3 regions of the Streptomyces sp. BF23-19 genome follow, and region 3 is predicted to be linked to each of the others. Evidence: riboswitches for the same ligand, from Rfam matches in the RefSeq annotation. Region 3 holds a riboswitch; each other region holds the start of a gene.
What was found. Region 3 has a riboswitch for cobalamin ahead of AB8A24_RS38860 (CoA-acylating methylmalonate-semialdehyde dehydrogenase). Riboswitches for the same ligand answer to the same signal wherever they lie in the genome.

Region 1 (10,375 bases), on a different contig from region 3:
CTTCGCCCTCCTGATCATCGTGGTCCTCGCGGACGCGGCCCGGACCTGCCTCAAGGCCGTCCGCGACCCGGGGTCGGCGACCCTCTCCGAGACCCCGTGGACGGAGTCGAAGATCGTCGCCCCGGCCGGGCTGATCGCGACCGCCGAGGAGCGGGCGGAGCTCGCCGCGGCGGGTCCGGAGGCGGGCGGCGGACACGTCACGGAGCCGGTGGCCTGATGAGCGTGCGCAGCGCGCTGGCGAAGGCGCGCTTCTACGTACGGGAGTTCTCGGGGGAGGCCGCGTACGACCGGTACGTGGCCCACACCCGCTCCCACGACCCGGACGCGGAGGTCCTGACCCGCCGCGCCTTCGAACGCGCCCGTACGGACGCCCGCGAGGCGGACCCCCGCGAGGGCTTCCGCTGCTGCTGAACCACCCCGCACGCCGAAGGCCCCGCCGCTCCCCGCGGCGGGGCCTTCGTACGTTCGGCGCCCGCCCGTCGCCGCCCGTCCTGCACACTCGACCGCATGGACATGGTGATCAGGGCGGTGCGGCCCGCCGAGTACGTGGAGCTGGGTGAGATCACGGCGCGGGCCTACCTCGCCGACGGGCATCTGGACTTCAACGAGGACGACCACTACCTGAATGTGCTGCGCGACGTGGCCGGTCGGGCCGCCGAGGGCGAGGTGCTCGTCGCCGTGCGGGACGAACGGCTGCTGGGCGGTGTGACCTTCGCCGCTCCGGGCAGTCCGCTCGCCGACATCTCGGCTCCGGACGAGGCCGAGTTCCGGATGCTCGCGGTGGCCCACGAGGCGCGCGGCCAGGGCGCCGGCGAGGCTCTGGTGCGGGCCTGCGTGGAGCGGGCGAGGGCTCTGGAGGGGGTGACCGGCCTGGTTCTCTCCACCCAACGCAGCATGGCCGGGGCCCATCGGATCTACGCGCGACTGGGCTTCGTACGCACGCCGGAGCGGGACTGGGCGCCGATCGAAGGCCTGACACTCCTCACTTACCGGCTCAAGCTGTAGCCACGCCGACACTACATGTGGGGGTTACCGCAGAGGGCCGCCCCCACATGTATGCTCATGCCTGCTGTCGCCGCAGGGGAATCCGGTGCGAATCCGGAACTGTCCCGCAACGGTATGAAGTGTCCGGCTACCGGACACCAAGTCCGATGACCTGCCGTCAGCGCGCCCGGCTCGACCGAACCGGGTGCCGATTCGTCCGGGCCTCGCGGTTGGGCCGGTGGACGCCATGTGGGGTACGCGTTCTCGTTGCGCCCGCATGCGCCCGCTCGCGCCCCGCCCCGCCGATGACCGGGCCGAGCGAGGGAGAGCTCCCGCCGTGACCATCGCGCCTTCCGCACCGCGCGCCGAGTCCACTTCTGGCGACAACACCGAGGGCCCGGGGGCCACGCTGCTGCGTACCCTCACCGAACTTACGGCGGACCTCCCCGACACCGACCCCGGCCGGGTCGCGGCCTCCGCACTGCGCGGCCGCAGCTCCGCCGCCGACGACGCCGAACTGCGCGGGCTGGCCACCGAGGCCGCCGCCGGTCTGATCTCCGAGGACCCGGCCTACTCCCGGCTCGCCGCCCGCCTGCTGACGCTGGCCGTGCGCGACGAGGCCGCGAGCCAGGGCTCCACCTCCTTCTCGGCCTCCGTCGAGGTCGGCCACCGCGAGGGCCTCATCGCGGACCGCACGGCCGAGTTCGTCCGTACGCACGCGAGCCGGCTCGACTCCCTCGTCGAACTGACCCTCGCCGAGGGCGCCGACGACCGCTTCGGCTTCTTCGGCCTGCGCACCCTGCACAGCCGCTACCTGCTGCGCCACCCGATCACCCGTCAGGTCATCGAGACCCCGCAGTACTTCATGCTGCGCGTGGCGTGCGGTCTGGCCGCCGACGAGAGCGTCCAGGCCGTCGAGGAAGTGGCCTCGCTGTACCGGCTGATGAGCCGTCTGGACTACCTGCCGTCCTCCCCGACGCTCTTCAACTCCGGCACCCGGCACCCGCAGATGTCCTCCTGCTACCTGCTGGACTCCCCGCTGGACGAACTCGACTCGATCTACGACCGCTACCACCAGGTGGCCCGTCTCTCCAAGCACGCCGGCGGCATCGGCCTCTCGTACTCCCGCATCCGCGCCCGCGGTTCCCTGATCCGCGGCACCAACGGCCACTCCAACGGCATCGTGCCGTTCCTGAAGACCCTCGACGCCTCCGTCGCCGCCGTGAACCAGGGTGGCCGCCGCAAGGGCGCCGCCGCCGTCTACCTGGAGACCTGGCACGCGGACATCGAGGAGTTCCTGGAGCTCCGCGACAACACCGGTGAGGACCAGCGCCGTACGCACAACCTGAACCTCGCCCACTGGGTGCCGGACGAGTTCATGCGCCGCGTGAACGCCGACGCCGACTGGTCGCTGTTCTCCCCGGCCGACGTGCCCGAGCTGGTCGACCTGTGGGGCGACGAGTTCGACGCCGCCTACCGCAAGGCCGAGGCGGACGGCCTGGCCCGCAAGACCATGCCCGCCCGCGACCTGTACGGCCGGATGATGCGCACCCTCGCGCAGACCGGCCAGGGCTGGATGACCTTCAAGGACGCCTCCAACCGCACGGCGAACCAGACCGCCGAGCCGGGCACCGTCGTGCACTCCTCGAACCTGTGCACCGAGATCATCGAGGTCACCAACGACGGCGAGACGGCCGTCTGCAACCTCGGCTCGGTCAACCTGGGCGCGTTCGTCATCGACACCGCGAACGGTCGCGAGATCGACTGGGAGCGGATCGACGAGACCGTCCGCACCGCCGTCACCTTCCTCGACCGCGTGGTGGACATCAACTTCTACCCGACCGAGCAGGCCGGCCGCTCCAACGCCCGCTGGCGTCCGGTGGGCCTGGGCGCGATGGGCCTCCAGGACGTCTTCTTCAAGCTGAAGCTGCCCTTCGACTCCCCCGAGGCGAAGGCGCTGTCCACCAAGCTCTCCGAGCGCATCATGCTGGCCGCCTACGAGGCCTCCTGCGACCTCGCCGAGCGCAGCGGCGCGCTGCCGGCCTGGGAGCAGACCCGTACCGCCCGTGGTGTCCTGCACCCGGACCACTACGACGTCGAGCTGAACTGGCCGGAGCGCTGGGACGCGCTGCGCGCCCGCGTCGCCGAGACCGGCATGCGCAACTCCCTGCTCCTCGCCATCGCCCCGACGGCGACGATCGCCTCGATCGCCGGCGTGTACGAGTGCATCGAGCCGCAGGTCTCCAACCTGTTCAAGCGCGAGACGCTCAGCGGTGAGTTCCTCCAGGTGAACGGCTACCTGGTGGAGGAGCTGAAGCAGCTCGGCGTGTGGGACGCCCAGACCCGCGAGGCGCTGCGCGACTCCTCCGGCTCGGTCCAGGGCTTCGGCTGGATCCCGGCCGAGGTCCGCGAGCTGTACCGCACGGCGTGGGAGATCCCGCAGCGCGGTCTGATCGACATGGCGGCGGCCCGTACGCCGTTCCTGGACCAGTCGCAGTCGCTGAACCTGTTCCTGGAGACGCCCACCATCGGCAAGCTCAGCTCGATGTACGCGTACGCCTGGAAGCAGGGGCTGAAGACCACCTACTACCTGCGCTCGCGCCCGGCGACGAAGATCGCCCGCGCCGCACAGGCGGCCACCCCCGTCGAGCTGCCGCAGGCGGTCGCCGACGCCGAGGCGCTGGCCTGCTCCCTTGAGAACCCCGAGTCCTGCGAGGCCTGCCAGTAATGAGCTCCAACGACACCAAGAACCTCCTGGACCCGGGCTTCGAGCTCACGCTCCGTCCGATGCGCTACCCGGACTTCTACGAGCGCTACCGGGACGCGATCAAGAACACCTGGACCGTCGAGGAGGTCGACCTCCACTCGGACGTCGCGGACCTCGCGAAGCTGACGCCCTCCGAGCAGCACATGATCGGCCGACTGGTCGCGTTCTTCGCGACCGGCGACTCGATCGTCTCGAACAACCTGGTGCTGACGCTCTACAAGCACATCAACTCCCCGGAGGCGCGCCTGTACCTGTCGCGCCAGCTGTTCGAGGAGGCCGTGCACGTCCAGTTCTATCTGACGCTGCTCGACACCTACCTGCCCGACCCGGACGACCGCGCGGCCGCCTTCGACGCGGTCGAGGAGATCCCCTCCATCCGCGAGAAGGCGCAGTTCTGCTTCAAGTGGATGGACTCGGTCGAGAAGATCGACCGGCTGGAGACGGCAGCCGACCGCCGCCGCTTCCTGCTGAACCTGATCTGCTTCGCGGCGTGCATCGAGGGCCTGTTCTTCTACGGCGCCTTCGCCTACGTGTACTGGTTCCGCTCGCGCGGTCTGCTGCACGGCCTGGCCACCGGCACCAACTGGGTGTTCCGTGACGAGACCATGCACATGAACTTCGCGTTCGAGGTCGTGGACACGGTCCGCAAGGAGGAGCCGGAGCTCTTCGACGACGCTCTCCAGCAGCAGGTCACCGACATGCTCAAGGAGGCCGTGGAGGCGGAGCTGCAGTTCGGCCGCGACCTGTGCGGTGACGGCCTGCCGGGCATGAACACCGAGTCGATGCGCGAGTACCTGGAGTGCGTCGCGGACCAGCGTCTGGTCCGTCTCGGGTTCCCGCCGGTGTACGGCTCGCAGAACCCGTTCTCCTTCATGGAGCTGCAGGGCGTGCAGGAGCTGACGAACTTCTTCGAGCGCCGTCCGTCGGCCTACCAGGTCGCGGTCGAGGGCACGGTCGACCTGGACGAGGACTTCTAGGGGTTCCAGGGGTTCTACGACTTCCAGGAGTTCCGGGGAGTGACCGACCGGGGAGCCGGGATGCGGAGGTTTCCGTGTCCCGGCTTCTCGCGTTCCCCGGTGGCTCAGTGGGCGATGGGGCCCCAGTACCGCCGGGCGGCGGGCCGGAAGGCGCGCCGGCGCGGGGTGGGCGGGAGGCCGCCCGCGCGCTGGCGGGGCAGCCACACCAGCCGGGTCGCGACGGCCCGGATCTGCTGGTCGATCCGCCGGTCGCGCAGGATCCCGTAGAGGCTGGGCCCGAGCACGAGGGCGGCGATGGCGAGGACGACGAGGTAACTCACGAAGGTGGTCATAGCTCTACTGTCCGCCTGATCGCCCATGATCGACAGTGGCAGTACTGTCATAGAAGACCGAATTACTGCCACACTGGGGTCATGCTGACCAACGTGGCCGTGGCCCTCGTCGACGGAGTCGCCCCCTTCGAGCTGGGGATCTTCTGCGAGGTGTTCGGAATCGATCGCAGTGACATGGGCGTACCGGTGTACGACTTCGCCGTCTGCGCGGCGGAGGAGGGGCCGCTGACCGTGGGCGGGGGCGCCTTCGGCATCACCCCCGCACACGGGCTGGAGCGGCTGGAGGAGGCCGATCTGATCTGCCTGCCCGCCGCCAATGACGCGGGCGTACGCATCTACCCCGAGCCCCTGCTCGCGGCCCTGCGCCGGGCCGTGGAGCGAGGGGCGCGGGTCCTCAGCGTGTGCAGCGGGGCCTACATCCTCGGCGCCGCCGGACTGCTGGACGGCCGCCGGTGCACCACGCACTGGATGCACGCCGCGGCCCTGACCCGGCGCTTCCCGCGGGCGGTCGTCGACCCGGACGTGCTCTACGTCGACGAGGGCCCGGTGATCACCGCCGCCGGCACGGCCTCGGGCATCGACGCCTGCCTGCACGTGGTCCGCCAGGAGCACGGGGCCGAGGTGGCCAACATCATCGCGCGCCGCATGGTCGTACCGCCGCACCGGGACGGCGGGCAGGCCCAGTTCATCCAGCGGCCGCTGCCGCGCACGGCCTGCGACACGGTGGGCGAGGTGATCGAGTGGATGGCTCGCCACCTGGGCGAGGAGATCACCGTCGAGCAGCTCGCGGAGCGCGCGCACATGTCCCCGCGGACCTTCGCCCGCCGCTTCCTCCAGGAGACCGGCACCACCCCGTACAAGTGGGTGCTGCGCCAGCGGGTCCTGCTGGCGCAGGAGCTGCTGGAGTCGACCGGCGAGACGGTGGACGCGATCGCCGGCCGCTGCGGCTTCGGCAACGCGGCCGCCCTGCGCCACCACTTCCTGCGGACCCTGGGCACCACGCCGAACTCGTTCCGGCGCGCCTTCCGGGGCCCGCAGGCCGCCTGAGGGCTGTCCCTTCCGGATCAGGCGTTGGGGACGGTCTCGTAGCGCGGGGTGCCCTCGTCCATCTGCCGCAGGGCGTCCTTGCGGTCCCGCTTCGAGAGGCGGTCGATGTAGAGGTAGCCGTACAGGTGGTCGGTCTCGTGCTGCAGGCAGCGGGCGAAGTAGCCGGTGCCGCGCACCTTGATCGGGTTGCCCTGCGCGTCCTGGCCCTCGACCTCGGCGTAGTCCGGGCGGGCCAGCGAGGCGTACGCCGTCGGGACCGACAGGCAGCCCTCGTTGGAGTCGTCCAGCACACGGGCGGCGGCCGGCAGCTCGATCAGCTTCGGGTTGACCACGACACCGGTGTGCCGCTTGCCGTCGTCGTCCGGGCAGTCGTAGACGAAGACCTTGGCGTCCACGCCGATCTGGTTCGCGGCCAGGCCCACGCCCTCGGCGGCCTTCTGGCTGGCGAACATGTCGTCGATCAGCTGCGCCAGCTCGTCGCCGAACTCGGTGACGTCCTTGCACTCCCGGTGCAGGACCGGGTTGCCGACCACGGTGATCGGACGGGCCGTGCCGCGCTGACGGTGGGCGAGCTCACGCGCCTCACAGTCCTCGGTGTCCACGACGTACCCGTCGTTCACGCTCTCGACAACCTCGTTCTCCTGCTGCGCCATGTCCGCCGTACGCCTTCCGTAAGTCCCGGTCATCGATGGTCGTGGTGGCCACCGATGTGCCCGTACAGCCTACGGCCCCGGGTCAGCAGACTTCTTCGAGATCCCGCCACTCGCGCGTGCCCGGGCTGTCCGCGACCCAGCCGTCGAGCAGTCCGCGCACCAGACCGGCCGGTGCCGCGATCCCGCATTCGCGCTCGGGGACCCACAGGGAGCCCGAGCCGGCCGTACGGTGCCCGAGCGGTCCGGGGTGTCCGGGCTCGCTGTGGTCGTGCGGATCGAGGTGCTGCTCACCGTCGCCCTCGTCGCTCGGCATCTCGCTCTCCGAGCAGGTCCGGCACAGCAGCCGCACCGACGAGGACCAGTCCTCGGCGGCGAATCCGGCGTCCGAGGCCAACTGCTCCAGCGCGTCGCGGTCCGCCTCGGTGGCCGCCTCCAGCAGCACCACCCAGGTCGGCACCGGGGACGGCGCCCACAGCTCGATCTCGTCGAACACGGGGTACGAGGGGCCGGCCGCGGTCACCCGCTCTCCGTGCGGAACCCCGTCGTGGAGCACGACCTCGCCCCAGCGCCGCCCCGAGGAGGGCAGCGGGATCGACAGGACCTCCAGCCGGGCCGGGTCCAGCCGACGGCCCCAGACCACCTCGGCCTCGCCCTCGGGCGACAGCCGCACCGCGGCGCTGCCCAGCTCCATCCCGACCGGCTCGCCCGCCCCGGCGGCGTCCCCGGGCACCTTCAGCCCGTACGCCTGCCAGGCCCGCCGGGCCAGCGGCCAGTCCTGCAACGCGGTGGCGGCGATCCCGACGTTCCACCAGTCCGGGGCGCCGGTCTCCCGGTCCAGCAGGGCCACGGCGCGCAGTCCGGCGGCCCGCGCCTGCTCCCAGTCGTGCCGGAACTTGTGCAGCAGGGCCAGATTGAACCAGGACTCGGACAGCCAGGGCTCCAGGTCCGCCGCTCTCGTCAGGAGCGCGCCCGCGTCCTCGTACCGCCCGTCGCCGATCAGCGTGAACGCGCGGTCGGTGGCCTGCCGCCACGAGGCGGAGGGCCGATGCCGTACCTTCCCGAAGATCCTCACGATTCCCGCCTGCCTGGGGGCACCTCCCAGCGGTCGCTGGGGAACAACGGTGCAGCCTTGCGGACACTCCTACGGTCCCTCTTACTGGCATCCAACCATGCCCACTCGGACGGCCGCTCATTACCCATGGGTTACCCAGGTGGGACGGGCACCACTCTGTCACGTCCGCCCCTGGCCAGAACCCTTGCCAGGCACTCCACGACCTCCGGCTGGTAATCGTGCCCGGTGCCCAGGCGGAGCCGCTCCAGGGCGGCCAGTGAGCCACCCGGGTGACGACTCCCGCCGACCAGATCGTCGTACGCATTCACCGTACGCACGATCCGGGCCGCGGTGGGCTGTTCCCGGTACGGATCCGCCTGCCGCTCCACCACCACGGCGACCTCGGCGGGCACCCCGGTCTGGCGGGCCACCTCCCCGCCCAGCTCGGCGATCCGGCGGGCCTCGCCGTCGGGCAGCCCGGCCGTGGCTCCGTCCGGAACCGGGTCGACGAGGGAGAGCTGCCCGATGTCGTGCATCAGGGCGGCGTACTCCAGCACGGTGAGCTCCCGCTCCGACAGGCCCAGCTCCCGGCCGACGGCACAGCTCAGGGCGGCCACCCGGCGGGAGTGGCCCGGGCGGGTGCAGCCGGCGATCTCGGTGGCGCGGGCGAGGGAGGTGATGGTCTGGCGGTAGGTGGTGCGGATCGCGGTGATCCGGTGGAAGGACAGCTGGGTCAGCAGCAGGGGCACGCTGAAGACGGGCAGGGCCCACAGGCCCGCGACGGCCGTGCCGAGCGCCATCACGACCCCGGTGGCGCAGATCGCCGAGCCGATGCCGAGCTGGGCGCGCAGTTCGTCGCGCAGCGCCGGACCGTAGGGCCGGCCGGTCCGGGCCCCGGCGAGCGCGGCGGCGAGCACGGCGTCGCACAGGGCGGTGAGGCCGAGCAGGAAGAGCAGGAAGCCGACGAGGTACGGGCCCTGGCCCACCCGCTGCTCCAGCCGACCCGAGTTGTAGAGCGGCTGGAAACAGGCGGCGGCGAAGGCGACCGTGAGCACCCGGCGGGACAGGTGGTCGAGGGCGGGACCCCGGCCGCGGGCGATGTGCGGGACGATCCCGGCGAGGACGGCGGCGACGACGACCGCGACGGTCTGCAGCACCCCGTGGTGGGTGGGCTGCCCGGCGCTCTGGCCGAGCAGGGCGTAGGCGAGGGCTCCGGCGGAGCCGAGCGGTGCGGGGTGCCGTCCGAGGGGGTCCCGGCGGTCCCGGCGGGCGAGCTCCCCGACGGTGATCAGGGTGGCGAAGGCCAGGGCGGCGCCGGGCTCGGCGACGCCGTTCCACAGGGTGTGGCCGAGCGCGGCGCCGGTGAGCACCCCGGCGGCCCCGCGTACGGTCCAGGCGGCGGGGGCCCTCATCCGCCCGCCCCGCCGGCGTCGGCGTCCGGGCCGGACCCGCCGGCCGGGCCGGGAACCGCGGGGACCCTGCCGGGTTGTGGGGCCGGTGCGGCCGTACGGGAGCCCTGCTCCGGCATCGCGGCCAGGGCCGACGGCCGCGGGCCCGGTCCAGGTCCGGGTACCGGCCCCGGCATCCCCGCGGCGGCGGCCCCGGCCGGGATCACCTGGAGGTCCTCGTCCGAGGTCACCACCGGGTGCCAGCCGGTCCGGCCGATCGCGTCGACCAGCGCACGCACCATCGACGGGTCGAACTGCGCCCCCGCGCACCGTTCCAGCTCCGCGAGGGCGACCGGCACCGGCCGGGCCCGGCTGTACGAGCGGGTCGAGGTCATCGCGTCGAAGGCGTCGGCCACCGCCACCACCCGGGCCAGTACCGGGATCTGCTCGCCGGTCAGCCCGTACGGATAGCCGGAACCGTCGACCCGCTCGTGGTGGTGCAGGATCGCGGACCGGGCCTCGCCGAGGAAGCCGATGCCGCGCACCATCTCGTGCCCGTACTCGGGGTGCAGCTCGATGATCCGGCGCTCCTGCGGGGTGAGCGGACCGTCCTTGCGCAGCAGCCGGGTGGGGACGCCGAGTTTGCCGACGTCGTGCAGGATCCCGGCGATGCGCACCGTCTCCAGCCGGTCCTCGGTCATGCCCAGCTCCCGGGCGATCATCGTGGAGGCCTGGCCGACCCGTTCGCTGTGGCCGCGCGTGTAGCGGTCCTTGATGTCGACGGCCTGGACGAGGGCGCGGATGGTGGCCTGGTGGGCGGCGCGTTCCCGGTGGTACTGGGCGAAGACCCAGCAGGAGATGTACATCGGCAGCAGGACGAGCAGTGCGGCCGGGGGCCCGTAGGCGCTGCGCCACATGACGGCCATCATCAGGCCTGCGAGGCCGTGGACGCAGTGCGGGGCGAGGGAGGAGGACAGGAGCCCGCGCCAGGCGGTGGCGGCCGGTCGGCGTTCGGCGGCGACCAGGATGCCGCCGTCGAGGACGGTGAGCACCAGGCAGAAGGCGACGGCCGCGGCCGTCGCGGGGAGCAGCGCGGAGGGGAAGTCGGCCGGTCCCGCGGGCGGCCCCGAGCCGGTGGCGGGCCCGCCGCCGAGGGTGGCCGGGCCGTGCAGCAGC
Region 2 (10,375 bases), on a different contig from region 3:
CATGACTTCCGTCACACTCCGCTGCCCTCGCGAGGAATCACCAGGTCAGGGGCGCGGAAGCGGAAAGTGAACGGCCCCGGTCGCGCACCTTCGAAGGTGCGGCCGGGGCCGTCGTACGACGCGCAACGGTACGAGACCGTCTCACTCAGATGATGGATCACCCGTGAGCCGAATGATCCATAAGGAACTGGATCAGAAGCGGAACGGGAACCGGAACCCGATCAGGCGAGGGCGACGAGGTCCCGGTAGTCCGGCCCCCAGAGGTCCTCGACGCCGTCCGGGAGCAGGATGATCCGCTCCGGCTCCAGCGCCTCGACCGCGCCCTCGTCGTGGGTGACGAGGATGACCGCGCCCTTGTACGTGCGCAGCGCGCCCAGGATCTCCTCGCGGCTGGCCGGGTCGAGGTTGTTCGTGGGCTCGTCGAGCAGCAGCACGTTCGCCGAGGAGACGACCAGCGTGGCCAGGGCCAGCCGGGTCTTCTCGCCACCGGAGAGCACCCCGGCGGGCTTGTCCACGTCGTCCCCGGAGAAGAGGAAGGAGCCGAGGGTCTTGCGTACGGCGACCAGGTCCAGGTCGGGCGCGGAGGAGCGCATGTTCTCCAGGACCGTGCGCTCCGGGTCCAGGGTCTCGTGCTCCTGGGCGTAGTAGCCGAGCTTGAGGCCGTGGCCGGGGACGACCGTGCCGGTGTCCGGCTTCTCGGTGCCCGAGAGCAGACGCAGCAGGGTGGTCTTGCCGGCGCCGTTGAGGCCGAGGATGACGACGCGTGAGCCCTTGTCGATGGCCAGGTCGACGTCGGTGAAGATCTCCAGCGAGCCGTACGACTTGGAGAGGCCCTCGGCGGTCAGCGGGGTCTTGCCGCAGGGCGCCGGGTCCGGGAAGCGGAGCTTGGCGACCTTGTCGGAGACGCGGACGGCCTCCAGGCCGGCGAGGAGCCGGTCGGCGCGCTTGGCCATGTTCTGCGCGGCCACGGTCTTGGTGGCCTTGGCGCGCATCTTGTCGGCCTGCGAGTTCAGTGCCGCGGCCTTCTTCTCGGCGTTCTGGCGCTCGCGCTTGCGGCGCTTCTCGTCGGCCTCGCGCTGCTGCTGGTAGAGCTTCCAGCCCATGTTGTAGACGTCGATCTGGGAGCGGTTGGCGTCCAGGTAGAAGACCTTGTTGACGACGGTCTCGACCAGGTCGACGTCGTGGGAGATGACGATGAAGCCACCGCGGTAGGTCTTCAGGTAGTCGCGCAGCCAGACGATGGAGTCGGCGTCGAGGTGGTTGGTGGGCTCGTCGAGGAGCAGGGTGTCGGCGTCCGAGAAGAGGATCCGGGCCAGCTCGACGCGGCGGCGCTGACCACCGGAGAGGGTGTGCAGCGGCTGGCCGAGCACCCGGTCGGGCAGGCCGAGGGCGGCCGAGATGGTCGCGGCCTCCGCCTCGGCGGCGTACCCGCCCTTGGTCAGGAACTCCGTCTCCTGGCGCTCGTACTGCTTCATCGCCTTGTCGCGGGTGCCGCCGGTGCCGGTGGCGATGCGCTCCTCGTTGGCGCGCATCTTCTTGATCAGCACGTCGAGGCCGCGCGCGGACAGGATGCGGTCGCGGGCCAGCACGTCGAGGTCGCCGGTACGCGGGTCCTGCGGGAGGTAGCCGACCTCGCCCGAGCGGGCGATGGAGCCGGCGGCGGGCTGACCCTCGCCGGCGAGGCACTTGGTGAGGGTGGTCTTGCCCGCTCCGTTGCGGCCGACCAGGCCGATGCGGTCGCCCTTGGCGACACGGAAGGAAGCGGACTCGATAAGGACGCGGGCGCCGGCGCGCAGCTCGATGCCGGTGGCGGTGATCACGGAAATACTCCAGGGCGGGTCGGGACGGCGGAAGGGGGGCAGGACGCGAAGCTTCGACGCCGCTAATCCGCGAGGAGATTTGCCATGAGAGACATTCTACCGGGGGTGCGCAACTACTTTCCGGGCGCGGGCGGGGCCGTCCGGCCTGCGGGATCCACTCCCCCGCATCCCCCGTTCGGCCCAGCGGCCCCACGGAGCGGCCGAGGCGCATACAGGGACGATCAGGTTGATACTCGGCGCATGGGCGGAGACGCGACGGCGCCTGTTTCACGGATGGAGGGCGGCGGGGATGCAGTTCGACGACGACGCCAGTCTCGACAGCTCCGAGGTCAAGGACATGCGGGGTGGCGGCGGCCGCATCCCGGGCGGGAAGGCCACCGTCGGCGGCGGCATCGTCGGTCTGATCGCGCTGGTCATCGGGCTGCTGTTCGGGGTGGGGCCGGAGCAGCTGGGGCTGTCCACCGGGGAGCCGGAACCGACGCCCGTCTCCTCGTCGCTCAACCAGGTGCAGCAGGCCTGCAAGTCGGGGCGGGACGCGAACACGCGCGAGGACTGCCGGCTGGTGGCGGTGGTCCGGAGCACCCAGGCCTTCTGGAAGCAGGAGTTCGCCAAGCGCGGCGGCCAGTACAGCCCGGCGTCGACCGTGTTCTTCGAGAACCGGGTGAACACCGCGTGCGGGACCGCGAGCGCGGCGGTGGGCCCCTTCTACTGCCCGGCGGACCGGCAGGTCTATCTGGACCTGGGCTTCTTCGACGACCTGCGGACGAAGTTCGGCGCGACCGGCGGTCCCTTCGCCCAGGCCTACGTCGTCGCCCATGAGTACGGGCACCACATCCAGAACCTCACCGGAACCCTCCAGCGGGCCCAGGACGGCAGGCAGGGCCCGAACAGCAACGCGGTCAAGGTCGAGCTGCAGGCCGACTGCTATGCCGGGGTGTGGGCGCACAACGCGACGAACGTCGCGGACGCCTCCACCGGGCGGCCGCTCATCAAGTCCCTGACCGAGGCGGACATCAGGGACGGGCTGGACGCGGCGGCCGCGGTCGGCGACGACCGGATCCAGGAGAAGTTCCAGGGCCGGGTGTCCCCGGAGTCCTGGACGCACGGCTCGGCCGAGCAGCGTCAGCAGTGGTTCTACCAGGGCTACCGGACCGGTGACATGGCCCAGTGCAACACCTTCCGCTGACTGTCGGTGACGCCTGCCATGCTGGTGTGACGCGGGTCACCGTCACGAGAGGGAGTGATCGTCATGGCAGGCGTTCCGTCCATCTGTCCCACCCTGGTCTACCGCGACGCGAAGGCGGCCATCAAGCTGCTGACCGAGGCCTTCGGCTTCAGCCAGGTCGCCGTCTACGAAGGGGAGGACGGCTCGGTGATGCACGCCGAGCTGGCGTACGGCAACGGCATGGTGATGCTGGGCAGCTCGGGCAGGGGTGGGGCGTTCGACAAGGCCATGGAGGGCGCCGGCCCCTCGGGGGTCTATGTCGTGGTCGACGACGTGGACGCCCATCACCGGCGGGCGGTCGAGCACGGCGCGGAGATCGTGATGGAACCCACCGACCAGGACTACGGCTCCCGCGACTACATGGCCCGTGACGCCGAGGGCAACGTCTGGAGCTTCGGGACGTACGCGCCGCAGGTCTGACCCCGGTGGCGCGCCCGTCCCTGCCCGCGTGGACACGACCTACGGGGGTCACTCGCCGCCGGTGTGGACCTGGAAGGCGGCCCGGCGGACCGCCTTGGCCAGCGTCGGGTCGGGGTGGGCCGCGGCGAGCGCGACCAGTACCTGCACCGTGCGCGGATGGCCGACCGCGCGGACCTCGTCCAGCAGCCGGGGGACGGTGGTCCGGACGGCGGAGTCGAGGTGGCGGGCCAGCAGCTCGGCCTCGCCGTGGTCGGCGATCGCGGCGGCGGTGTCCACCCAGAGCCAGGTCGACTCCTCGGCGGTCAGGACGTCCTGGGCGTCGTCGGGGTCGACCCCGTCGTGCACGGCGAGCCAGAGCAAGGCGTAGGGGCGCAGGGCGGGCTCGCGCACGGCGGCGCGCACCTCGGGCTCGGCGGGGGCTCCGACCACGCGCAGCGCCTCGAAGGCGAGGCCGCGCAGCAGGGCGTCCTCGCCGCGGGCCGCCTGCAGCAGCTCGGTCACCGCGTGGCCGACGGGCCGGGCGGCCAGCCAGGCCTGGTACTCGGCGCGGGCCGGGCCGGGGGTGAGCCGCGCGCAGCCGTGCAGCATGGCGGCGGCGGACTGCTCGATGTTCCCGGCGGGGCTCTGCGCCGCGACGCAGATCTGCTCCAGCTTGACCCAGACGGCCCAGCTGCCGAGCGGGGTGAGCGTGGCCCGGGCGGGGCCGAGGGTGACGGCGTCCACGGCGGCGAGTCCGCCGAGTGCCCAGCGCAGCAGCCGGGCGAGCGGGACGGGGCGGGCCTCCGCGGAGCCGGCGGCGGACGTCAGCGCCACGGTGGGCTCGGACTCGTAGGGGATCTCGCACCGCTCGTCGCGCAGTTCGGTGACGCGCTGCCCGAGCAGGTCGAGCAGGTCCGGGACGGTCACCGGGCCGGCGGACAGCTGGAGCAGGGAGAGGAGTTGGGGCATCGCCTCGACGACCTCGGCGACGGCCGAGGGGGCGATGTCGGCGGGTGCGGGATGGACCAGCGACCAGGCGTCGAAGAGGGCGACCCAGCCGCGCAGTACGGCGGTGTCGTCGCGGTCCCAGGCGCGCAGCCGCCAGCCGGGCCGGGCGTGGCCGCCGTGCACCTCGACCAGTCCGGCGAGGCGGGCGCGGTCCCAGCCGACCTGGATCTGGCCGTGCGTCAGGCCCAGTTCCGTGGCGGCGCGTTCGACGTCGGCCGCGGGCAGGGCGCCCGTGGGGGCGGGCCGGCCGCCGTCGCCGGCGCCGAGGTTGCGCTCGGCCCAGCGGGTCAGGCGTACGGCGTCGGCGAGCGAGGCCCGGGCCCGGTTCGCGAGGTCGGCCGTGGCGGGCGTACCCGCCGGGGGCCGGGGCGCGGGCCGGGTGCGTCGGTCGGTCACCGCCTTGCGGGCCGCGGCGACGGAGCGCGGCGAGACGAGTCGGAGTCTGGAGTCGCGAGCCAACTGCTCATCAGGCTTTCGGGACGTCACGGAAGCAGTCTCGCCCGTCACTGGCCGAAAGCCCAAACGGAACCGATCGTTATCGCCGCTGACCCGCAGCGCAGACCGGGACAAGCCGCCCGTGCGGCCCTGTCCGTCACAGGGCCTTCACATGACGGCTCTTCACACGGTCGTTCACGAGGCCTTCGGCGCGGACCTCGACACGGCCTTCACATGAGCGGGGTGAGGAAGCGGCGCAGGGCCTCCTCGTAGCCGGCCGGGTCGGCGTTCCACATCGCGCCGTGCCCGGCTCCGGCCACGGTGTGCAGCGTGACGAGGTCGGGGCGGGCGGCGGCGAGCCCGCGGGAGGGTCCCCAGGGGGCGAGCGCGTCGTCCGGGCCGTGGACGATCAGTACGGGGACGCGCAGCACGCCGGGGTCGGCGCCCGCCGGCCGGCGGTCGGCGCGCAGGCCCGTGAGGCCCTCGGCGGCCCGGACCGCCAGCGGCAGCACGACACCGGGGACGCCGCGCGCCTTGGCGAGCCCCCGCAGGGTGGCGTGCCAGTCGAGCACCGGGGAGTCGAGGACCAGCCCGGAGATCCGGTGGGCCAGCGGCGAGCGCTCGAAGGCGCGCAGGGCCATGGTGGCGCCGGTGGACCAGCCGTGGAGGATCACGCGGCGGGCTCCGTAGCGCAGGGCGTAGCGGATGGCGGCGTCCAGGTCACGCCATTCCGATTCGCCGAGGTGGCCGAGGCCGTCCGGGGAGGCGGGGGCGCCCAGGTCGCCCCGGTAGCCGAGGTCCAGGACGGGCAGCTGATGGCGGTGCAGGAAGGGCATGACCACCATCGGGTGCTCACGGCTGCTGCCGAGCCCGTGCACGGTGATCACCCAGGTGTCCCGGGCGGCGGGCAGGAACCAGGCGGGCAGGGCGCCGAGCTCCCCGGGGATGTCCACGTCGGCGTGGTCGAGCCCGAGGGCGGTGCGCGGGTTGCCGACGTACACCTGGGGGGTGAGGGAGACCCGGGTACCGGGTTCGAGGGTGCCGTGGGTGACGGAGACGAGTCGCCGTACGACCGCGTCCGGGCCGGGGTCGGCGTCCGGGACCACGGGGCCGACGACGGCGTGCACGCCGGGTGCGACCAGGCCGTAGGTGCCGGGGCGCAGGGAGGCGAGCGAGCGGGTCAGCGTGATCCGGCCGTCGGCCACGGAGTGGACACCGAGCCGTGGTCCGCCGGGCAGTGGGCGTCCGGGTTCGGGCCGCAGGGCCGCGTCGGCGGCGTGCCTGCCGATGGCGACGGCGGCCGCGCCGGCACCCAGCAGAGTCGTGGTGACGGCCGCTGCCGTCGCTGTCGCGGTACGCACTGCTCCAGTGTCGGGTCGGGGCCTCCGGCGGGCCACCGGAGCGGATCCGTCCGCCGCCGGCGCGAGCCGGGCCGACGGCATGTGATCTGAGTCTCTTTCGGCGCTCCGGAGGTGGAGCGGGGCGCGCGCCGGACACCCTCCGGAGGGACTCATTCACCCGGCTTTGACGTGCATTAATAGCGTTATCTACGTAAGTATCAGGACGAATGGCCCGATCACACCCCGCGCCAGTACACCGCTCCGCCCGCGCCAGTTCATCTTCCGTTCACTCAGGTTGCCTACGGTCGCCGAGCCACTGACGTCAAACAGAAGCCTGGGTAAATGGAGCACATAACGCTTCTCCTCGGGATCGTGATCATCACCGCTCTCGTGTTCGACTTCACGAACGGTTTCCACGACACAGCCAACGCGATGGCTACCACCATCTCGACCGGCGCCCTCAAGCCCAAGACGGCGGTGGCCATGTCCGCCGTGCTCAACCTCGTCGGCGCGTTCATGTCCGTGGAGGTCGCCAAGACGATCTCCAAGGGGCTCGTCAACGAGGAAGGCATCCAGCCAGAGGTGATCTTCGCCGCCCTGGTCGGAGCGATCCTCTGGAACCTCGTCACCTGGCTGGTCGGTCTCCCCTCCAGCTCCTCGCACGCCCTGATGGGCGGCCTGATCGGCGCCGCGGTCGCCTCCGCCGGCATCGGCGCGGTCAACGGCAGCGTCGTCGTCACCAAGGTCCTCATCCCCGCGATCGCCGCCCCGCTGGTGGCCGGCATCGCCGCGTACCTGGCCGCCAAGGTCACCTACAAGCTGGGTGACAAGGTCGGCGAGAAGACCTCCGCCAAGGGCTACCGCGCCGGTCAGATCGCCTCGGCCGGTCTCGTCTCCCTCGCGCACGGCACCAACGACGCGCAGAAGACGATGGGCATCATCACCCTGGCCCTCATCGCCGGCGGCGCGATCGCGCCCGACGCGAACCCGCCGGTCTGGGTCATCGTCTCCGCCGGTATGGCCATCGCGATGGGTACCTACCTGGGCGGCTGGCGCATCATCCGCACCATGGGCACCGGCCTGACCGACCTGCAGCCGCAGCAGGGCTTCGCCGCCCAGACCTCGGCCGCGTCCGTCATCCTCGCCTCCTCGAACCTCGGCTTCTCGCTCTCCACCACCCACGCGTGCTCCGGCGCCGTCATGGGTTCGGGCCTGGGCCGCAAGGGCGGTGTGGTCCGCTGGTCCACCGCGACCCGCATGTTCATCGCCTGGGGCCTGACCCTGCCGGCCGCCGCGCTGGTCTCGGCCGGTGCCGAGCTGGTCATGCGTTCCGGTGACATCGGCGTCGCCGCCGTCGCCGTCTTCCTGGTCGCCTCCTGCTTCGCCATCTGGGTCATCTCCCGCCGCCAGGTCGTCGACCACCACAACGTCAACGACGTGGAGTCGGCCGCCGCGGAGGAGCCGGGCGTCGTCACCACGGCGATCGCCGCCGTCACCGTCCCGCCGACCGTCGCGGCGGCCGGTCCGTCCGTGGCAGCGGCCGCCGGTACGACCGCCGCGGTCACGGACGAGGACCTCAAGGCCACCATCCCGGCCGAGACGACCGCCCCGACGACCGCACCGGCTCCGGCCGCCGCGGTCTGACCGAGACATACAGAGGAAACGGCAGTATGAAGATCGACTGGGAAGCACTCGGCTCCGTCTTCGGGGTCAGCCTCTCCGCCACCGTCGCCCTCGTGGCCCTGTTCACCCTGGGCCTGGTGGGCCTGTCCAAGCACGAGACCGCCACCGAGCAGGGCGGCACCGCCACCCTCGCCCGCACCGGCGCGTACCTCTGCTTCGCGCTCGTCGCGGCGGCCGTGACGTACGGGATCTACCTGATCGTCTCCTGATCCGCCGCCGCAGGGCGGGTCGGGTGTGAAGGCTCCCTCCGGGTTTGTCCCGGGGGGAGCTTTCGCGTTCCCTCCCGCGCCCTCCGTCCCCGCCGCACCGCAGGTCAACGGCGAGTTGACGGGCGTTCGAGGTGCGTGGTGGACTGCCGGAGCCAATACGGCGGCATGGAGAGGAAGTCCGGTGCGAATCCGGCGCGGTCCCGCCACTGTCACCGGAATCGCACGCCGCGCGTGCGTCCCGGGAGCCAGGAACTCTCGCCGCCGGACACGTCGAACCAGGGCGCGGACCCTGAGTGAGGACATACCTGCCACCATGCGTGCCGATCGCGTCTTCGCGTACGGCGCCACGGCGGGCCTGATCGGCGACCGGATCCTCGGGGATCCGCGCCGAGGGCACCCCGTGGCCGCCTTCGGACGGGCCGCCGCCGCCGTCGAACGCTCCCTGTGGGGCGACGACCGCGCCCGGGGCCTCCTGCACACCCTGGTGTGCGCCGGGGGCGCGGCCGCCGTCGGAGCGCTGGGCGCCCGCGCCGTGCGCTCCCGGCCCGCGGCCGCCCGTATCGCCCTGACCGCCGCCGCCACCTGGGCCGTCGTGGGCGGCACCTCGCTGGGCCGGGAGGCCCGCGCCATCGGAGGCGCGCTCGCCGCCGGGGACATCGAGGTGGCCCGGGAGCGGCTGCCCCACCTGTGCGGACGCGACCCCCAGGCCCTGGACGGACAGCAGATGGCCCGCGCCGTCGTGGAGTCCGTCGCCGAGAACACCTCCGACGCGGTGGTCGGGGCCCTCGTGTGGGGCGCCGTCGCCGGAGTCCCCGGACTGCTGGCCTTCCGCGCCGTGAACACCCTGGACGCGATGGTCGGCCACAAGTCCCCCCGCTACCTGCGCTACGGCTGGGCCTCCGCCCGGCTCGACGACCTGGCCGGCTGGCCGGGCGCCCGGCTGACGGCGGTCGCCGCCGTACTGGCCGGCCCCGACCGGCGGGGCGCCGTACGGGCCTGGCGCGCGGACGCCGCCGCGCACCCGAGCCCGAACGCCGGACCCGTGGAGGCCTCCTTCGCCGGGGCGCTGGGCGTCAGACTGGGCGGAACCCTCGCGTACGGCGGCCGGGTCGAGCACCGGGCCGTGCTGAACGGCGGGGCGGGTCGGCCGGTGGAGGTCGCGGACATCGAGCGGGCGGTACGGCTGTCGCGCCAGGTGACCTGGCTGGCCCTGGGCGCCTGCGTGGCCGCCCGGCTGCTGGTCTCCCGTACGACACGCACGGCACGTACGACACGGAGGGGGCGGCGCGGATGAGCGGCGCGAGGCGCGGCGGGGGTCTGCTGGTCGCGGGCACCACGTCGGACGCGGGCAAGAGCGTGGTCACGGCGGGCATCTGCCGTTGGCTGGCCCGGCAGGGCGTGAAGGTGGCGCCCTTCAAGGCGCAGAACATGTCGCTGAACTCCTTCGTGACCCTGGAGGGCGCCGAGATCGGGCGCGCCCAGGCGATGCAGGCCCAGGCGGCCCGTGTGGAGCCGACCGCGCTGATGAACCCGGTGCTGCTCAAGCCGGGCAGTGACCGCAGCAGCCAGGTGGTGCTGCTGGGCAAGCCGGTGGGCGAGATGAGCGCCCGCGGCTACCACGGTGGGCGCCAGGAACAGTTGCTCGGCATCGTCACGGACTGCCTGGAGCAGCTGCGGGGCACGTATGACGCCGTGATCTGCGAGGGGGCGGGGAGTCCGGCCGAGATCAACCTGCGCCGGACCGACATCGTGAACATGGGCATCGCGCGCGCCGCGCGGTTCCCGGTGGTCGTGGTCGGGGACATCGACCGCGGCGGGGTCTTCGCGTCCTTCTTCGGGACGACGGCGCTGCTCTCCCCCGAGGACCAGTCCCTGATCGCGGGATACCTGGTCAACAAGTTCCGCGGCGACGTGTCGCTGCTGGAGCCGGGCATGGAGATGCTGCGCGGCCTGACCGGCCGGGCCACCTACGGGGTGCTGCCGTTCCAGCACGGCCTGGGCATCGACGAGGAGGACGGCCTGCGGGTCTCCCTGCGCGGGGCGGTACGCGAGTCCGTCGTCGCGCCGCCGGTGGGCGAGGACGTACTGCGGGTCGCCGTGTGCGCGGTGCCGCTGATGTCGAACTTCACGGACGTGGACGCGCTCGCGGCGGAGCCGGGGGTCGTGGTGCGGTTCGTGGACCGGGCCGAGGAACTGGCCGACGCGGACCTGGTCGTCGTACCGGGCACCCGGGGCACGGTGAAGGCCCTTCAGTGG
Region 3 (10,375 bases):
GAGGCAGTAGCTGCCCAGGGTGTCCGCGGAGCAGAGGGCCGGCAGCCACCGCTCTCGCTGCACCTGGCTTCCGTACCGGTCGATCATCCAGGCGACCATGTTGTGGATGGACAGGTACCCGGCGATGGACGGGCACCCGGTCGCGAGGGTCTCGAAGACGAGGACCCCGTCGGCACGGGAGAGACCCGAACCGCCGTGCTCCTCACGGACGTAGACGCCGCCGAGGCCGAGTCCGGCGGCCCTGCGGATGACGTCGACGGGGAAGTGCTTGGCCTGGTCCCAGGCGACGGCGTGCGGGGCGAGGTGTTCCTGGGCGAAGTCGAGGGTGACCTCGGCGAGGGCGAGCTGGTCCTCGGTGAGGGTGGTCACCGGGCTCATCCCATCGTCGGGATGGTGAAGCTCGCGGCCTCCTTGGCCCCGGAGGGCCAGCGCGAGGTGACGGTCTTGGTCCGGGTGTAGAAGCGGATCGAGTCGGGGCCGTGCTGGTTCAGGTCGCCGAAGCCGGACCGCTTCCAGCCGCCGAAGGTGTGGTACGCCACGGGGACGGGGATCGGCACGTTGACGCCGACCATGCCGGCGCCCACCCGGCGGGTGAAGTCGCGCGCCGTGTCGCCGTCGCGGGTGAAGATCGCGACGCCGTTGCCGTACGGGTGCTCGGTGGGCAGGCGCAGGGCCTCCTCGTAGTCGGCGGCCCGTACGACGGACAGCACCGGACCGAAGATCTCCTCGCGGTAGATCCGCATCTGCGGGGTCACCCGGTCGAAGAGGGTGGCTCCGGCGAAGAAGCCGTTCTCGTGTCCGGGCAGGGTGAACCCGCGTCCGTCCACGACGAGTTCGGCGCCCTCGGTGGCTCCGATGCCGACGTAGCGGTTCACCCGGTCGAGGGCGTCGCGGCTGACCAACGGCCCGAAGTCGGCCTCGGGATCGTCGGAGCGACCCACCCGCAGGGTGGCGATCCGCTCCTTCAGCTTCCCGACCAGCGCGTTCGCGGTCTCCTCGCCGACGGGGACGGCGACGGCGATGGCCATGCAGCGCTCGCCCGCGGAGCCGTAGCCGGCGCCGATCAGGGCCTCCACAGCCTGGTCGAGGTCGGCGTCGGGCATCACGATCATGTGGTTCTTGGCGCCGCCGAAGCACTGGGCGCGCTTGCCGTGGGCCGCGGCGGTCGCGTAGATGTGCGCGGCGATCGGGGTGGAGCCGACGAAGCCGAGGGCCTGCACGCGCGGGTCCTCCAGCAGGGTGTCGACGGCCTCCTTCCCGCCGTTGACCACATTGAGCACGCCGGGCGGCAGGCCGGCCTCCAGGAACAGCTCGGCGAGGCGCAGCGGTACGGACGGGTCCCGCTCGGAAGGCTTCAGGATGAAGGAGTTGCCGCAGGCCAGGGCGGGTGCGGCCTGCCACAGGGGGATCATCGCGGGAAAGTTGAAGGGGGTGATCCCGGCGACCACGCCCAGCGGTGAGCGCAGGGAGTGCACATCGATCCCGCTGCCCGCGTTGTCGGTGAACTCTCCCTTCAGGAGGTGGGGGACACCGGCGGCGAACTCGACCACCTCCAGGCCGCGTTGCAGGTCGCCGTGGGCGTCGGCGACGGTCTTGCCGTGCTCGGAGGACAACAGCCGGGCCAGCTCGTCACGTTCGGCCTCGACCAGCTGGAGGAAGCGCAGCAGGACGCGGGCGCGGCGCTGCGGGTTCCACCGCCCCCAGTCGGCCTGCGCCTCCTCGGCGTTCGCGAGGGCGGCCTCGGTGTCCGCGCGCCCCGCGAGCGGGACCCGGGCCTGGACGGCGCCCGTGTTGGGGTCGTACACGTCGGCGAAGAGACCGGAGGATCCGGTGGTGTGTTTGCCGCCGATGAAATGGGTGAGTTCACGGACCATGGGTGCCTGCTCTCGTCAGGTGGGATCCGAGGAATGGCACGGCCTGCCGGCGGACGGACCCGATGGGGTGCGCCGCTGGGGAAGGCCGTGGGACTACGAGCGTGCGGAAGTGTGCGCGCGCTCCGCCGGATCACCAGGGTCGTGGGTACAAACCGGTGCCATGCGTGTCTGCTCCATCCTCGTGGACAACACGGAACGTTCCGCGGCCGGTATCCTGACTCCCGGATCTCCGCGTGCCGCCCGCCTTCCCGACGAAGCTCGTCAGTGGCGTGTGGATGGCAGCACACTCCCCGGTCACAGTGGCGGGACCGTGCCGGTTTCTCACCGGCTTCCCTGCACCGCGGACCTTGTGCCACGAACATATAGTTGGACGTCCTAGTAAGTCCAGAGCCGCCGCCGCGCGCCTTCGGCCGACCTGTCCCGGCCTGACGTCCCCTCAGCCCTACGGCGTGGGGCCCGGGTTCCCGGTCACCGGGTACGGGATGAAGGTGCTGCTGTTCTCGTCGACGGCCAGCGCCCGGCCGAGCGGCGGCACGGCCCGCTGCGGACAGTCGAGGCGTTCGCAGAGCCGGCAGCCCATGCCGATGGGGGTGGCCGCCGCCGTGTTGTCGAGGTCGAGCCCGTCGGCGTACACGAGCCGCGAGGCGTGCCGGATCTCGCAGCCGAGCCCGATCGCGAAGGTCTTGCCCGGCTCGCCCCAGCCACCGCGGTGGCGGGTGACGGCCCGGGCGGTCCACAGGTACCGCTGTCCGTCGGGCATGGCGGCCACCTGGACGTGGATGCGGCCGGGCGCGGCGAAGGCCTCGTAGACGTTCCACAGGGGACAGGTGCCGCCCGCGCGGGAGAAGTGGAATCCGGTCGCCGACTGTCGCTTGGACATGTTCCCCGCCCGGTCCACCCGCACGAAAGAGAAAGGCACCCCACGCAGCCTGGGCCGTTGCAAGGTGCTCAACCGGTGGCAGACCGTCTCGTAGCCGATCCCGAAGTGGTCGGTGAGCCGCTCGATGTCGTAGCGGAACTCCTCGGCGGCCGCGTGGAAGGCGCGGTACGGGAGGATCAGCGCGCCCGCGAAGTGGTTGGCGATGCCGATCCGCGCGAGGGCGTGGACGGGGGAACCGGGCGGGAAGTCCTCGGCGGCCAGCCGGTCCAGCTCGGCCCCGTACTCGATCAGCGCCAGCTGGGTGGCCATCCGGAACGCCTGCTGTCCCGGCCGGAGCCGGTTCGACAGGTGCAACACCCGGGCCGTGGCGTCGTAGCGGTGCAGTCGGTCGGAGTCCGTGGCCGTCCGGATCCCGTGCCGCTCGGCGAGCCTGCGGGTCAGCGCGCGGACGACGTCCCCCGGGCGGATGCCGATCTCGGCGGCGAGGCCTTCGGCGGCGAGATCGGTGTCGTGGAGGTAGTTCTGCCGGCGGTAGAAGAACTCGCGGATCTCCTCATGGGGCGAGCGCGGGCTGTCGGCCGCCACGTCCCGCCCGTCGGCCGCGTCGGCGAGACGCTCGGCCAGCAGCTGGCTGCGCCGGCCCAGGTCCAGCAGGACCGAGGCGACCGCGGGCATCCGGGTGGCCAGTTCGGCCAGGTCGGAGGGGGAGACGCGGGCCTCGGCCACCTCGTTCGCGAGCGCCTCGCGCAGGTCGGCGACCAGCCGGCTGGTGTCGCGCTGCGAGAAGAAGCCCGGATCCACCCCGAAGGCCTCGGTCAACCGCAGCAGCACCGGAACGGTGAGCGGCCGGGAGTCGTGCTCCATCTGGTTGAGGTAGCTGGGGGAGATGGCGAGCACCCGGGCCAGGTCGGCCTGGGTCATCCGCCGCTCCTCGCGCAGTCGCCGCAACCGCGCTCCCGCGTACGTCTTGCTCACCGCACTCCCTCGCCGTTCCGGGCCGACACGCGACGCCAGAATACGGGGATCTTCACGACCCGAACCCTTCGCAACCTTGGCAATTTCGATGCCGAAGATTCGCAGACCTTGGCAGATGTACCTCCTTGATGGCACTCGGTGTCAGTGTCAAAGTCGGTGCAGCGGCCCGCCGGACACGGCGGCCAGGAAGAACCGACTGGCCCGATTCACGCCCTGATTTCGGCCATCCAGGAGGTTCGACCCGGCGGTTCGGCAGCATTGCTCAGCTTCGGCCCCGGGCCGGGTTCGGCGGCCGCAGCTCGTACCAGGCACAGAGTGCCAAGCCGCCGGGTTCACGGTCCGGCCCATTGGCAAGACAAGCGACGGATGGAAACGGTGACGGTCATGGCAGAGGCGAACACGACGGCGGCGGCCGAGCAGCTCAAGCAGCGGTGGGCCGACGACCCTCGCTGGGCGGGCATCGAGCGCACCTACACGGCCGAGGACGTGGTGCGGCTCTCGGGCAGCGTCCGCGAGGAGCACACCCTGGCCCGGCGCGGCGCCGAGCGGCTGTGGCGCCAGCTCCACGAGCAGGACTACATCCACGCCCTCGGCGCCCTCACCGGCGGCCAGGCGGTCCAGCAGGTGCGGGCCGGACTCCAGGCGATCTACCTCTCCGGCTGGCAGGTGGCCGCCGACGCGAACCAGGCCGGACACACCTACCCCGACCAGAGCCTCTACCCGGTCAACTCGGTCCCGCAGGTGGTCCGTCGGATCAACAACGCCCTGCTGCGCGCCGACCAGATCGCCATCGCCGAGGGCGGCACGGACACCACCGACTGGCTCGCGCCGATCGTCGCGGACGCCGAGGCCGGCTTCGGCGGCCCGCTGAACGCCTTCGAGCTCACCAAGGCGATGATCGCGGCGGGCGCCGCCGGCATCCACTACGAGGACCAGCTGGCCTCCGAGAAGAAGTGCGGCCACCTCGGCGGCAAGGTCCTCGTCCCGACCGCGCAGCACGTCCGCACCCTCAACGCGGCCCGCCTGGCGGCCGACATCGCCGACACCCCGACCCTGATCATCGCCCGTACGGACGCCCTCGCCGCCACCCTCCTGACCAGCGACGTCGACGAGCGCGACGCGGAGTTCTGCACCGGCGAGCGCACCGCCGAGGGCTTCTACCACGTCCGGGGCGGCATGGCCCCGGTCATCGCCCGCGGCCTCGCCTACGCCCCGTACGCCGACCTCATCTGGGTCGAGACCGGCACCCCGGACCTGGCCCAGGCCCGCGAGTTCGCCGAGGCCATCCACGCGCAGTACCCCGACCAGATGCTGGCCTACAACTGCTCGCCCTCCTTCAACTGGAAGGCCGCGCTGGACGACGACCAGATCGCCAAGTTCCAGCGCGAGCTCGGCGCGATGGGCTACCGCTTCCAGTTCATCACCCTCGCCGGCTTCCACTCCCTCAACCACGGCATGTTCGACCTCGCCCGCGGCTACGCCGAGCACGGCATGACCGCCTACGTCGACCTCCAGGAGCGGGAGTTCGCCGCCCAGGCCCATGGGTTCACCGCCGTCAAGCACCAGCGCGAGGTCGGCACCGGCTACTTCGACCTCGTCTCCACCGCCGTCAACCCGGCCTCCTCCACCACCGCGCTCTCCGGTTCCACCGAGGAAGAGCAGTTCCACTGAGCCACCGACGGGCATGAGCCGCACCGCCGCCGGCCCGCTCGCCCGGCCGGCCCCTTCCCGACGGGTGCCCGAGGGACCTTCCCCCGGGCACCCACCCCCGCCCCCGCTGAGGAGAACCGCATGCCCCTCCCGTCCCTGACCAGCAGCGTCCAGGTTCTCGGCGCGCCGGGTGAGCGCCACGAGGAGATCCTGACCCCCGAGGCCCTGGAGTTCATCGGCCGGCTCGACACCGCGTTCGCGGACCGCCGCCTGGAGGTCCTCAAGGAGCGCCGACGCCGCTCGGGCCACCTGGCCGGCGGCACACCGCTCGACTTCCCGCTCGCCACGCGCGCCCTCCGCGAGGACCCGCACTGGCGCGTCGCCCCGCCCGCGCCCGGCCTCACCGACCGCCGCGTCGAGATCACCGGCCCGCCCGAGCGGCGGATGGCCGTCAACGCCCTGAACTCCGGTGCCAAGGTCTGGATGGCCGACTTCGAGGACGCCACCGCCCCGACCTGGACCAACGTCATCGGCGGCCAGCTGACCCTGCTCGACGCCGTCGAACGGCGCATCGACTTCACCACGCCGGAGGGCAAGGAGTACCGCCTCGGCGAGCAGCTCGCGACCATCATGGTCCGACCGCGCGGCTGGCACCTCCTCGAAGAGCACCTGGAGATCGACGGCCGGCCCCTGTCCGCGTCCCTCGTCGACTTCGGCCTGTACTTCTTCCACTGCGCCCAGCGGCAGATCGACGCGGGCCACGGCCCGTACTTCTACCTGCCCAAACTGGAGAACCGGTACGAGGCGCGTCTGTGGAACGACGTCTTCCTCCTCGCCCAGGAACTCCTCGACATCCCCCGCGGCACCGTCCGCGCCACCGTCCTCATCGAGACGATCACCGCGGCCTTCGAGATGGAGGAGATCCTCCACGAGCTGCGCGAACACAGCGCGGGGCTGAACGCGGGCCGCTGGGACTACCTCTTCAGCCTGATCAAGACCTTCGGCCACCGGACCGACTTCCAACTGCCCGACCGGGCCGCGGTCACCATGACCGCCCCCTTCATGCGGGCCTACACCGAACTGCTCGTACGCACCTGCCACCGGCGCGGCGCCCAGGCCATCGGCGGGATGGCCGCCCACGTCCCCAGCCGGGACGCGCAGGCGAACTCCGCCGCCCTCGCCAAGGTCCGCCTCGACAAGGAACGGGAGGCCGAGGACGGCTTCGACGGCTCCTGGGTGGCCCACCCAGGACTGGTCCCCGTCTGCCGCGAGGTCTTCGACAACGTCCTGGGGGAGCGGCCGCACCAGCTCGACCGGACCCGGGAGGACGTCGAGATCACGGCCGCCGACCTGCTGTCCGTCCGCCGGATCGCCGCGCCCCCCACACGGGAGGGGATCCGCTCGAACGTCGCCGTCGCCCTGCGCTACTTCGACGCCTGGCTGCGCGGCAGCGGCGCCGTGGCCCTCTACGGCCTGATGGAGGACGCCGCGACCGCCGAGATCGCCCGCGTCCAGATCTGGCAGTGGCTGCGCCACGACCAGGCCGACCCGGCGACGGTCCTCGACCTCCTCGACGCCGAATGCGCGGCACTGGAGGAGGAGGACCCGCGGGCCCGGGTCGCCGAGGCCCGAGAGGTCTTCGTGGACACCGCGCTCACCCCCGGCCTGCCCGCCTTCTTCACCCCCGAGGCGTACACCCGCCATCTCGTCCGCCGGACGGAGAACCGGTCATGACCCCGTCGATCCACCGGGTCGGTGTCGTCGGCGGCGGCCAGATGGGCGCCGGCATCGCCGAGGTGTGCGCCCGCGCCGGCCTCGACACCGTCGTCGCCGAGTCGGACGACGCGGCCGCCCGGGCCGCCCGGGAACGCGTCGCCGTCTCCCTCGAACGAGCCGTGCAGCGCGGCAAACTGGACCGGATCTCAGCCGAGGACGCCCTGGCCCGGCTCGTCTTCACCGGCGAGCTGGAGGACCTCGCCGACCGGCAGCTCGTCATCGAGGCCGTCACCGAGAACCCCGAGGCCAAGACCGAGGTCTTCGCCGCCCTGGACAAGATCGTGGCGGACCCGGAAGCGATCCTCGCCACGAACACCTCGGCCATCCCGATCATGCGGCTGGGCATGGCCACGGGCCGCGCCGACCGGGTCGTGGGCCTGCACTTCTTCAACCCCGTCCCCGTCCTGCCCCTCGTGGAGGTCGTCTCCTCCCTCCACACCTCGCGGGACACCCTCGACACCGTGGAGGCCTTCGCCCGCGACGTCCTGGGCAAGACCGTCGTCCGCTCCCAGGACCGGGCCGGCTTCGTGGTGAACGCGCTGCTGATCCCTTACCTCCTCTCGGCCGTCCGCATGGCCGAATCCGGGTTCGCCGCCCCCGAGGACGTGGACGCCGGGATGGAACTGGGCTGCGCGCACCCGATGGGCCCGCTCAAACTGGCGGACCTGATCGGCCTGGACACCGTCGCGGCCATCGCGGAATCCCTCTACGAGGAGTTCAAGGAACCCCTGTACGCGCCGCCCCCGCTGCTCCAGCGGATGGTGCAGGCGGGTCTGCTCGGCCGAAAGAGCGGCCGCGGGTTCCACACGTACGGCCGGGGCTGAGGGGCCCCGGCGGGTCTCCAGGGCAGAGGGTGCGCCGGAGACGCACGGGAACGGCGCGGGTGGGGCGAGTGGTGTCGCCGCGCCCGCGCCGCACCGTGTACGGGGGTCGGGGCTCGCCGTCCGCGATCAGGCGGGCCGCGTCAGCAACCGCGCCAGGTGGTCGGCGAATTCCGTGATCCAGTCGAGTACCGGGCCGCTACGGGCGACCCGGAAGCCGTGCCGACGTCCCCAGAACGCCGCCTGAACGGCGTGGAGTTGAGCCCAGCGCCGGACGCGTTCGCGATCGAGCTCCGCGGCCTCCACGAAGAGGTCCAGGGTGCGGTGGACCGCCTTGCCGAGGTCCTCGGCTTCGAGGAGGGACAACGCGCGCGTCTTGAGCAGGGTGCCGCCGTCGTAGGCCGGGTCTCCCACGTAGCCCTTGGGGTCGACGGCGAGCCACGGCTCGCGGTCCGCGCGCAGGATGTTCCGGGCGTGGAGGTCGCCGTGGATCAGGATGTCCGGCTGGGTGCGCCCCAGCTCGTGGACGGTCGCCACCGCCGCGTCCACCACGTACGGCGACATCGTGTGCGTCAACTCCTGCTGATCGCGAAGCAGTTGCTCCTCCCAGGAGTCGCTCCGGTCCTGTAGCCGGGGCAGGCCGGCCGGCGCGGGGACGGCCAGCCGGTGGCTGAGCCGCCCCGCCACCGTCACCACCTCGTCGCCGTCCTGGACCTCCTCCAGCGTCGAGGTCCGGACCCGCTCCAGCAACATCGCGAAGCGCGCGTCGTCGCGCTCGTGCAGCAGGACGGCGCCGTCCCCGGCCCACGCCTCGAACGCGTCCGGCTCGTGGACGTTGCCGGGGTGCGGGAAGGACACCTTCAGCACGGCCGACTCCGAGGCCCGCCGCAGCACCGGAACGATGATCCCGACCCCTCCGTGCATGACCGCGCCGTCCGGTACGCACTGCCAGCGCTCCAGTAACTCATCGACGATGTGCGGCAGTTCGGCGAGCCACGCGGCTCCGGCCGCGCCCTCCCGCTCGACCGTGCTCCGCGTGAACACCTCTGGTGTCTCGATCATCCCGGTACCTTACGCCGGGCCTCGTGATCCAACCTTCTGTCCGTCCACGACCGGCCCTCAGGGCGACTTCGAGCCGCCGGGCCGCTGACATGCCGCCCTTCACCTACCGGCTCACCCCGGCCGCGGACGTTCCGTTCGCCGTCCGGGAGCAGGTGGCCGAAGCCTTCGTCGCCGCGGCGCCCCGCTTCGCCCTTCAGGCCGGACATCACCCGGGCATCACCCGGCCCGGGTGACACGACTGGTGATCACCACCGATCACCGGTTCAGTGGGAAGCGTGCGCCGATCACAGTCCGAACCCCCGCGGGAACCCCGGTGACCTCCATGGACCACCGGGCGCCGACCGGCGACCCCATGCTCACCGCCAGGTTCGCGCCCCCGGCCGTACCGAAGCTGCTGGTCCACCGGCCCGAGCTGCTGGGGCGGCTGACGGCCGGGACGCAGGGGCCGCTCACCCTCATCAACGGTCCGGCCGGATCCGGCAAGACGGTGCTCACCGCCCACTGGGCGGCCGACGGACGCACGACACGTCCCCCCATGTGGCTCACCGTCGAACCCGACGACGCCCCCGGAGCCTTCTGGGCCTACGTGCTGGAGGCCCTCCACCGGGGCGGGGCGGCCCTGCCCGCCGAGGTGGGCAGGCCGACCCGGGCCGAAGGCGTGACCCGGTCGTTCCTGGTGCGCCTGGCGGACGGGCTGGCCGCTTCCGCACAGCCCGCGGTCCTCGTCCTCGACCAGTTCGACACCACCCAGCCACCCGCGACGAGCGAGGGGCTGGACTTCGTACTCCGGCACGCGGCGGGCGGGCTGCGCATCGTGCTCACCAGCCGCTCGGACTCCCTGCTGCCCCTGCACCGCTACCGGGCTGCCGGCGAGATCACGGAGATCCGGCACGCCGACCTCAGATTCACCGACGCGGACGCCGAGGCGCTGCTGAGCGAGCACCACCTGACCGTCTCACCCGACGGAATCCGCCTGCTGATGGAGCGGACCGAGGGATGGGCGGCCGGGGTACGCCTGTGCGCCCTGGCGATGCAGCGCAGCGCCGACCCGGAGGCGTTCCTGCGCCAGTTCGCGGCCGACCGCACCACGATCGCCGACTACCTCCTCACCGAGGTGCTCGACGCGCAGCCGCCCCCCACCCAGGACCTGCTGCTGCGCGTCTGTGTCACCGACCGCGTCCACCCGGATCTCGCGGACGCCCTGACCGGCCGGGACGACGGCGCGCGGACCCTGGCCGGGCTGGCCCGCGACAACGCGTTCCTGGAACAGATCGACGCCTCGGCCTGGTACCGACTGCACCCGCTGTTCGCCGAGGTCCTGCGCGCACACCTGCGGC

Region 1: linked by a shared signal. The riboswitch ahead of AB8A24_RS25365 (ribonucleoside-diphosphate reductase subunit alpha) and the one ahead of AB8A24_RS38860 (CoA-acylating methylmalonate-semialdehyde dehydrogenase) in region 3 are both predicted to bind cobalamin.
Region 2: linked by a shared signal. The riboswitch ahead of AB8A24_RS08985 (cobalamin biosynthesis protein) and the one ahead of AB8A24_RS38860 (CoA-acylating methylmalonate-semialdehyde dehydrogenase) in region 3 are both predicted to bind cobalamin.

The regions. Positions count from the first base shown of each region.
Region 1 covers NZ_JBGBPT010000048.1:8,986-19,360, reverse strand. Annotated here, with positions in the region: gene AB8A24_RS25380 (carbon starvation CstA family protein) at 1-217, shown strand, start outside; gene AB8A24_RS25375 (YbdD/YjiX family protein) at 217-411, shown strand; gene AB8A24_RS25370 (GNAT family N-acetyltransferase) at 508-1,005, shown strand; cobalamin riboswitch at 1,023-1,179, shown strand; gene AB8A24_RS25365 (ribonucleoside-diphosphate reductase subunit alpha) at 1,322-3,712, shown strand; gene AB8A24_RS25360 (ribonucleotide-diphosphate reductase subunit beta) at 3,712-4,728, shown strand; gene AB8A24_RS25355 (hypothetical protein) at 4,833-5,060, opposite strand; gene AB8A24_RS25350 (helix-turn-helix domain-containing protein) at 5,142-6,107, shown strand; gene def (peptide deformylase) at 6,125-6,760, opposite strand; gene AB8A24_RS25340 (hypothetical protein) at 6,843-7,832, opposite strand; gene AB8A24_RS25335 (HD-GYP domain-containing protein) at 7,964-9,223, opposite strand; gene AB8A24_RS25330 (HD-GYP domain-containing protein) at 9,220-10,375, opposite strand, start outside.
Region 2 covers NZ_JBGBPT010000011.1:18,586-28,960, forward strand. Annotated here, with positions in the region: gene AB8A24_RS08950 (ABC-F family ATP-binding cassette domain-containing protein) at 222-1,820, opposite strand; gene AB8A24_RS08955 (neutral zinc metallopeptidase) at 2,110-3,006, shown strand; gene AB8A24_RS08960 (VOC family protein) at 3,070-3,465, shown strand; gene AB8A24_RS08965 (hypothetical protein) at 3,514-4,848, opposite strand; gene AB8A24_RS08970 (alpha/beta hydrolase) at 5,118-6,248, opposite strand; gene AB8A24_RS08975 (inorganic phosphate transporter) at 6,570-7,871, shown strand; gene AB8A24_RS08980 (hypothetical protein) at 7,898-8,119, shown strand; cobalamin riboswitch at 8,250-8,397, shown strand; gene AB8A24_RS08985 (cobalamin biosynthesis protein) at 8,433-9,413, shown strand; gene AB8A24_RS08990 (cobyric acid synthase) at 9,410-10,375, shown strand, end outside.
Region 3 covers NZ_JBGBPT010000112.1:1,222-11,596, reverse strand. Annotated here, with positions in the region: gene AB8A24_RS38865 (acyl-CoA dehydrogenase family protein) at 1-378, opposite strand, end outside; gene AB8A24_RS38860 (CoA-acylating methylmalonate-semialdehyde dehydrogenase) at 375-1,874, opposite strand; cobalamin riboswitch at 2,061-2,246, opposite strand; gene AB8A24_RS38855 (short-chain fatty acyl-CoA regulator family protein) at 2,317-3,729, opposite strand; gene aceA (isocitrate lyase) at 4,114-5,400, shown strand; gene aceB (malate synthase A) at 5,521-7,113, shown strand; gene AB8A24_RS38840 (3-hydroxybutyryl-CoA dehydrogenase) at 7,110-7,979, shown strand; gene AB8A24_RS38835 (aminoglycoside phosphotransferase family protein) at 8,106-9,038, opposite strand; gene AB8A24_RS38830 (hypothetical protein) at 9,128-9,271, shown strand; partial or broken gene AB8A24_RS38825 (helix-turn-helix transcriptional regulator) at 9,361-10,375, shown strand, end outside.